Regions from separate parts of the Chryseobacterium sp. P1-3 genome, predicted to be linked through region 2. Evidence: riboswitches for the same ligand, from Rfam matches in the RefSeq annotation. Region 2 holds a riboswitch; the other holds the start of a gene.
What was found. Region 2 has a riboswitch for cobalamin ahead of metE (5-methyltetrahydropteroyltriglutamate--homocysteine S-methyltransferase). Riboswitches for the same ligand answer to the same signal wherever they lie in the genome.
Positions count from the first base shown of each region.

Region 1 (3,739 bases), on a different contig from region 2:
TCCACTTTAAAAATGAATTGGTACCAATAATGAAGAGAGTTTCTAAGGATGCTCTCTTTCTTTTTGCTCTTTATCTCCTATTTCTTATTTTTATCAAAATTTACGTTTCACAGCTATGGGCAAAAACTTTTCTGTTCTTTGGATTTTTTATAAAAAGCTGATCATTCCAACGATACTTTTTTCTTTTCTGCTCGTTTTTTTTATTTTCACTTAACGTTCAGACTTTCGGATTAAGCATTGTTCTGATATTCCCTCTTCTTCATTATTTCATTTACGAGCTAAGACTTAAAAACGAATACCACTTTTATGCTCATTTCGGATTTTCCAGGATATTCCTCTGGGGTATTACTTTATCATTCAGTGTAGCTGTAAAAATTTTTAATCGGATTTCTATGAACACACTCCATATTGATAGCGTTACAAAATCCTTTACTGATAAAAAAGTCCTGCAGGATATATACCTGGAGTGCAAAATCGGTAACATTGCCGGCATTTTGGGAAGAAACGGAACCGGAAAATCTACTTTATTAAAAATTATTGCCGGAGTTACCGGCAGCGATTCCCAATATATCAGGTGCAACGGAAAGGTTTTGAAAACCTTATCTGACAGAAAAAACAAAATCGCCTATCTCCCACAATTTTCCTTTTTACCTAAAAATGAAAGCGTAAAGAAACTCATCCATCTTTTCTGTAATAAAGAAAATGCTGATCTTCTTTCTGCATCAGACCTGATCCGGAATTTCCTTGATGAAAAACCCAAAAATCTTTCCGGAGGTGAACTAAGAGCAGTTGAAGCTTTATTAATCATCCACTCGGAAGCAGATTTTATATTGCTTGACGAGCCCTTTCACAGTCTTTCTCCTAAAATTATTGAAGAATTGAAAAAAATAATACGTCAGCAGACCAATAAAGGCTTTATAATTTCTGATCATCATTACCGGGATGTTCTGGATATTTCAGACAAAATCTATCTTCTTTCAGCCGGCTATCTTAAACAAATACAAGATTTAAAAGAACTGCAGCAGTATAATTATCTTCCCAAAAGCATTTAATTTATATATTTGGAAAATCAAAAGTTTGTAATAATGATTTCAATAAACAAAGCATTCTGTCTATCTGCTTTCAGTCTTTTTTCTTTAGCATTCGTTAAAGGCCAGAATAAAGTTCCTTTCGGAGTGGTAAAGGCTGAGGAAGGATATGCCAATGTCCGTGTACATAAAGACAACTACAGGAAGATTGTTGACAAGATCCGTATGCGTAAAGGTGATGTTTTTGTTTATGTAAAGCCGGCTCCCGGAGAAACAGAGTGGATATGGATTAAATATCCTGAAAAGCAGGATGAGGATAAACCATTTGTACGGTATGAAACATTAGACAAAGAAGGAATGGTGAATAAAGAGCGTATTGCCTTTGTGGATCAGCTCCCCCAATACACCCCTTCCAAATCGAAAAACGGAAGATCCCTTATTTTCACAGACAATTCCGACCCTAAAATCCCTATTTCCCAAAGAAGTAAGGTAGTTATCGACATTTATCCTTCCAATGCCGGTTACCGCAAAAAAGAAAAGGATGCGGAGGGAAAACTTCTCACCATTGATAAGGTAAAGCCCTGGGGAATCGGCAATGATATCCCGGAAGGTATGACTGAAATCAAGTCTATCAGAGTTCAGCAACCGGGACGGGGTTCTGTTTTTGTGAGGGAAGCGATTAAAAATATGTTCCAGCCTACCATGGATTTTGAAAATGTAGGCGTAACGGCTCTGGACAATGACAATATTTTTCTTTATATGATTAATGGCTCCGGGGAAAACAGATACACCAGTCTTTGGACGATCAAGAAAGGAAGAGTGATCAGTCAGATTATTTATCACAGTCCGGAATAATTTCAGTATTTTTGTCCCGAAAAAGCTTTACCGCTTATTCATCAAAGAAATGGGTTCTGCCTAACCGCAGATTAATAGGGAACCGTGTGAAAATCACGGACTGTCGCGCAACTGTAAGTAACTAAGGTCTTTATCAAGAGATCCACTATGCGAGGCATGGGAAGGGGATAAAAGATGTTACAAGTCAGGAGACCTGCCTATTTCTGTAAACAAGAAACTTTCGCGATCTGAAGTTGATTGATCTGATGGATTTTTTCAGGAATATATCTGTTCCTGTTATTATTCTGTTGTTTTAATCCGATTTCATTTCGCCTTAATTAATAATGAAATATGACAACAGAAGAAAGAATTGAAGCATCAGAGACCAAAATCTTCAAGGCAGTTTTCCCCAACACAACCAATCATTATGATACCCTTTTCGGAGGTACGGCTATGCAGCTGATGGATGAAGTGGCTTTTATCACCGCTACCCGTTTTGCCAGAAAAAGAGTGGTTACCGTAAGCAGCGATAAAATCGATTTTAAAAAGCCTATTCCTGCAGGAACGATTGTAGAACTGATCGGTAAGGTAACTCACGTTGGAAAAACAAGTATGAAAGTAAATGTTGAAATCTTTACGGAACAGATGTATTCTTACGAAAGAGAAAAAGCAATTGTAGGGGATTTTACTTTTGTTGCTATTGACGAATTCAAGAAACCAATTCAAATACTATAATAATCCAGAGAGACTCGGGCAGGCCAAAGGCGCCCGAGTCTTCATCATCTTATAATAGATAAGTCCTATTTCAGTACTTTTTCTGTTTCCAGATTTTTGCTTAACAGCAATTCAAAAGCCTCTCCCATTTCATCCGAAGCCCTGGTGATTGCATTTTCAAGCATATTCCTGATTTGTCTTTCGGTAACACCTGCTTCCGTCCAGCTTTTACCTGAAGTATGGGAATTCAGAATAAAGGGCATGATCCTGTCAATAGAACAGGCAAAAATAGCATCCGGGGTTTTCTCTTCTTCAAATTCCAGCCACAAGTTAAAAAACTCCGTTCGTAGCGGTTCGTCCAGAATTCCGAAGATTTTCCGGGCAGATATTTTTTCTCTTTCAAACTTTCCTGCCATTGCTTTTTCATCAAACAGAAAAGTATCTCCTGCTTCTATTTCTACCAGATCATGAATAGAAAGCATTCTTATCACCCTTAATAAGTCAATGTCTGCACGGTTTTTTGCATACGGATACAGTATCTGGGCAAGGATGATGATCTGCCAGGAATGTTCTGCTGTATTTTCTCTCCGGGAATCATCCGCATTGTAATTTCTTCGCTGTACATTTTTCAAAGCATCTACTGCCAGGATAAAATCGATTTCTTTCTGAATCTTCATCTTACTTTTTATTTTCTGTTATATTGATCTGCCGGATATACCTTTGTTCTGGTCATCCATTTATTATTGATCTTTTCTTTGACTGTTACCTTTATCTGATCTTCATGAGTCTTCCTTTTCAAAGACTGCATCCAACCCATTATTAGCGATTACGGCATATTCTGTAGTAAAAATCCTGCAACAACCCGAATTTTCCCGGTGGCAAACATGAATTCTATTTTATGTAATGCTTCCTGACAAAAATACGAATACCGCTACCGATTTCAAAATATGTTCCTCACCTCTATTGGAATTCACCTTTTTGAATTTTATATACTATTCTTATTTTCAAAAATCCACAACTAGCCCGCTCCATTTCCACATTATTTTTATCTTTTTCGAGCATTCGGTCATTAATCCATAATTTAAACTAAAAATTATCTTTCTGATTATCAGTATTTTAAATTTTTATTTTGAAAAAATACACTACTTTGTATTGCATAATAC
Region 1 is NZ_JPEQ01000004.1:431,561-435,299, reverse strand. Features, by position in the region: gene HX13_RS04770 (ATP-binding cassette domain-containing protein) at 393-1,052, shown strand; gene HX13_RS04765 (hypothetical protein) at 1,086-1,883, shown strand; cobalamin riboswitch at 1,918-2,099, shown strand; gene HX13_RS04760 (acyl-CoA thioesterase) at 2,214-2,597, shown strand; gene HX13_RS04755 (HD domain-containing protein) at 2,663-3,253, opposite strand; gene HX13_RS25335 (hypothetical protein) at 3,262-3,384, opposite strand.
Region 1: it holds a riboswitch for cobalamin, as region 2 does, so the genes downstream of both, HX13_RS04760 (acyl-CoA thioesterase) here and metE (5-methyltetrahydropteroyltriglutamate--homocysteine S-methyltransferase) in region 2, are expected to answer to the same signal.

Region 2 (3,739 bases):
CATTTTTCCATATATTCCTTCCGTCTACAATGCCTAGTGAAAGGCTTAAAGTACCGGGTATTGCTTGCAGGACTTCATCCAATTGTTCAGGACATCTTACGAGATCAATATGCAAAACATCTGCTGGCAAAGAAACGGCCAGGGAAAGATTGTCCTTTAATCCCTCAAAATAAGTAGTTACAATAAATTTAAGATTGGGAAACTGTTTTCTGATTTCACCGTAAACCCATTGATAGGTCTCTTTTGTTTTTTCATTCAGGTCTAATGCTAAAAAAGGTTCATCAAATTGAACATATTCTGCACCATAGGCTTCCAGTTTCCGGAGGATTTCAAGATAAACAGGCAATAGATTTTGTGCTAAATCCATTTTGTCAAAACCATTTTCTTTTTCTTTACCCAGAAGAAGATAGGTAAGCAATCCGATTATAACAGGCTTTGCATTCATTCCTGCTTCCTTTGCACGGATAAACTCACTGATGATTTTATCGGAAAACAATCTGAACTGCTGGTTTTTTTGAAATTCAGGGACAATATAGTGGTAGTTGGTATCAAACCACTTTGTCATTTCCATAGCCGTGATATCCAATCCGTTTTTCTGGTAACCTCTTGCCATGGCAAAATAAAGATCCGGTTCTGAGTGAGATTCGTTTGAAGCAATTTCCTGGTAACGCTCCGGGATGGCTCCTACGGTCAAAGTCATATCCAGCACCTGATCGTAGTAAGAAAAATCATTACATGGGATAAGATCAATCCCTGCTTCCTGTTGCAATTTCCAGTTTTGAAGACTGATGGTTTTACCGGTTTCCAGTAATTGATTGAGAGAAATCTTGTCTGCCCAATAGTGTTCACAAGCTTTTTTAAGCTCTCTGTTGCTACCAATACGCGGGTAGCCAAGTAAGTGAGTTTGCATTTTTTATCAACTTTTAAATTAAACAATGATTTTAAAAGTTCCTTTGAATGCTTCAAAATACTTGCGCAGGAAGCTTGTAAAGAGGACAGGATACAAAAAGGACGTAAATTTCCTGTTAACGGTGGAATACGTTCAAAATGTATCATCTGTATGACCCGAAGCCTCAAACCGCGAAAGCATTGTCAATTCAGAACAGGCAGGTCTCCTGGCTTACAGCAGTATCTGTCATCCTTCCCGCTCTTTGGCAGTGGATATCCGGGACAGAACTTTTGGTATGCTGATTACAGTTGCGCGACAGCTCATGATTTACACATGATTCCCTATTAATTTACCTTACGTAAAACCTTTTCCGTTTGATGAAGTATTATAAAGAACAAAATAGGGTGTAAAGATATTTATTTAAGATAATTGATTGGGTATTTGATGAAAATTAAGGATGATATTTTTATTTTATGTTTTTTTAAAAGATAAATATTCTGTACATTTGAAAAAATGTCAGTAAAAAAAGAATATTATTCTGTGGATAGATTGGATGATAAGGATCTCCAGCTGCTGAGAATCCTTCAAAAAAAATGCGAAATTAACTGTAAAAGAGCTTGCGAAAGAAGTTAATCTCTCACCATCACCTGTTTTTGAGCGGGTAAAAAGACTGGAGCAGGAAGGGTATATTAAACACTATGCTGCCGTTTTGGAAGCTGAAAAGCTGAACCGCGGATTTACTGTTTTTTGCCAGGTTAAATTAAAGATCCATGACCGGGCTATCGGAAACAGCTTTGTAAAAGATATTATTCAAATTGAAGAAGTAGCAGAATGTTATAATATTTCCGGTGATTTTGATTTTCTGCTAAAAGTTCAGGTAAGAGATATGAGGCATTATCAGGATTTTGTATTCAATAAGCTTGGGTCGGTGGATTCTATCGGGAGCACCCATAGTACTTTTGTGATGGCGGAGGTGAAGAATACGCATGGGGTTTCGATATAGTATTGAATTTGTCAACGCGAAAACTTCGAGATGGATCCTATAATTCAATCCTCATATTATCAAATAAAAAACAGTACCCAATGGTGTACTGTCATTTAGTTTTATTATTTAATCAACCTTATGGCTCATCACAATTTTTCTTCAGCTTTGTAAAAATTTTATCAAAATCTTTATAGGCATTTCCCTCATCATCACGTTTAGGCCTGAAACTGCTGTTGGCACAGTTGTGAAAGCTTAGCCCGATCATGTCGATCAGTGCATAATCTTCTTTCTGGGGATCATTCATTTTAGCATTGAATCTTGCCATTACGCCTTTGGGATCAGCATTATTCTTACTTTTAAGCTCAATATAGGCTTTCCATGCAGCAAACATTTTTTTCTCGGTCAGGAGAAGAGATTGCATCAATGTGCTCTTTGCAGGTGCTGTAAAATTTACTGTCTTTAAGAGTGGAGGGATCAGAATAAGCGAGAATTTCTTCCTTATTCAGCTGATATTCATTCTCAAAAGACATAATGGTTTCCTGTTGTAGTTTTTTCCACATAGGGAGATTGATGACTTCAAGGCTGTAAAGCTCTTTTTTCTTTTCCTGATATTGTTTTTCTAATTGCTGTAAATATTCCTCTTTGTTTTTACGGATTTCTTCAAGGTTGGAAAGTTTAAATACAGGCTGGATATCAAATTGAACTCCATTGAATTGATACAGAAGTTTATTCACACCGTCTATTTCCTCTTTCTTATATTTGGTAGAATCAAAATATCCTTTGTTATCACAATTGAAAGTCTGATAATTGTAAGGGGTAAGATTGTTGTTTTTTGCAGGAGTTTTCTGCCCGCATATAGTAGTAACAGATAAGGCTAAAGAAAGCCCAACCATCATTTTTTTCATGTACATAGTAGTTGAAGAATCCGGATTTGCTATTTTGCTTCAAAATTAAGGCTTTAAATTTGAAAATTAAAGGATTAGACCAACTTTATATGTTTATTTTCTCACTTTGATAATTTTTTTAATGTCTATTGTTGTTTTGAGTGAATTTTTTGTTAAAAATCAGGAGGTTACATTATAATTCTATCCTTATGGTTCGTCACAATCTCTTTTCAGTTGTATGAAAACCTTTTCGAAAGTTTTCAATAAAATGTTCTCTTCATCAGCTTTGGGTCTGAAACTATGGTTTGCGCAATTATTAAAGGCATTCATAAGATCGATGAGTGCATAATCATCTTTTCGCGGGTCATTCCATTTAGCATTAAAGGTGTCGTTTGTTCCGGAATAAGAATCTTCATTTTTTTTAGGTTCAGATAAGCTCTTCCATACGAGGTGCATTTTCTGCTTATCCTGAGCAGTCATTGCATCAATATATTCTCTACAGGTATTGTAAAACTTAGTATTCTGAAGAGATTGCGGGTCAGTATAGCCCATGAGCAGGGCTTTGGTAAGCTGATATTCGTTTTCGAGAAGCTGAACAGATTCGTCACGCTGTTTTTTCCATATAGGGAGATCAATGAATCTGAGATTATTAAGCTCCTTTTTTCTTCCCAGGTATTCTTTTTCAGCTTGTTGTAAAAGCTGAGTGTTGTTTTTCCTGACTTTATCTAATTTTACAGGATTAAAAACAATAAGAGAAGAAAACGGGGACAGGGCCAGAGGATATAAAAGCTTATAGGTACCATCTATCTCTTCTTTTTTATATCGTGCAGGATCATAATACCCCTTGACATCACATCCAAAGGTTTGATAATTGTAAAGAACCAATGGACTTTTCTTAACAGAAGTCTTTTGTCCATAAGCAACAGCTGATAGCAATAAAGAAAAACCGATTATTGTTTTTTTCATATGAATTATTGTAAG
Region 2 is NZ_JPEQ01000007.1:71,446-75,184, forward strand. Features, by position in the region: partial or broken gene metE (5-methyltetrahydropteroyltriglutamate--homocysteine S-methyltransferase) at 1-910, opposite strand, end outside; cobalamin riboswitch at 1,088-1,273, opposite strand; partial or broken gene HX13_RS08825 (Lrp/AsnC family transcriptional regulator) at 1,403-1,892, shown strand; gene HX13_RS23920 (hypothetical protein) at 2,011-2,265, opposite strand; gene HX13_RS08830 (hypothetical protein) at 2,237-2,770, opposite strand; gene HX13_RS08835 (hypothetical protein) at 2,966-3,724, opposite strand.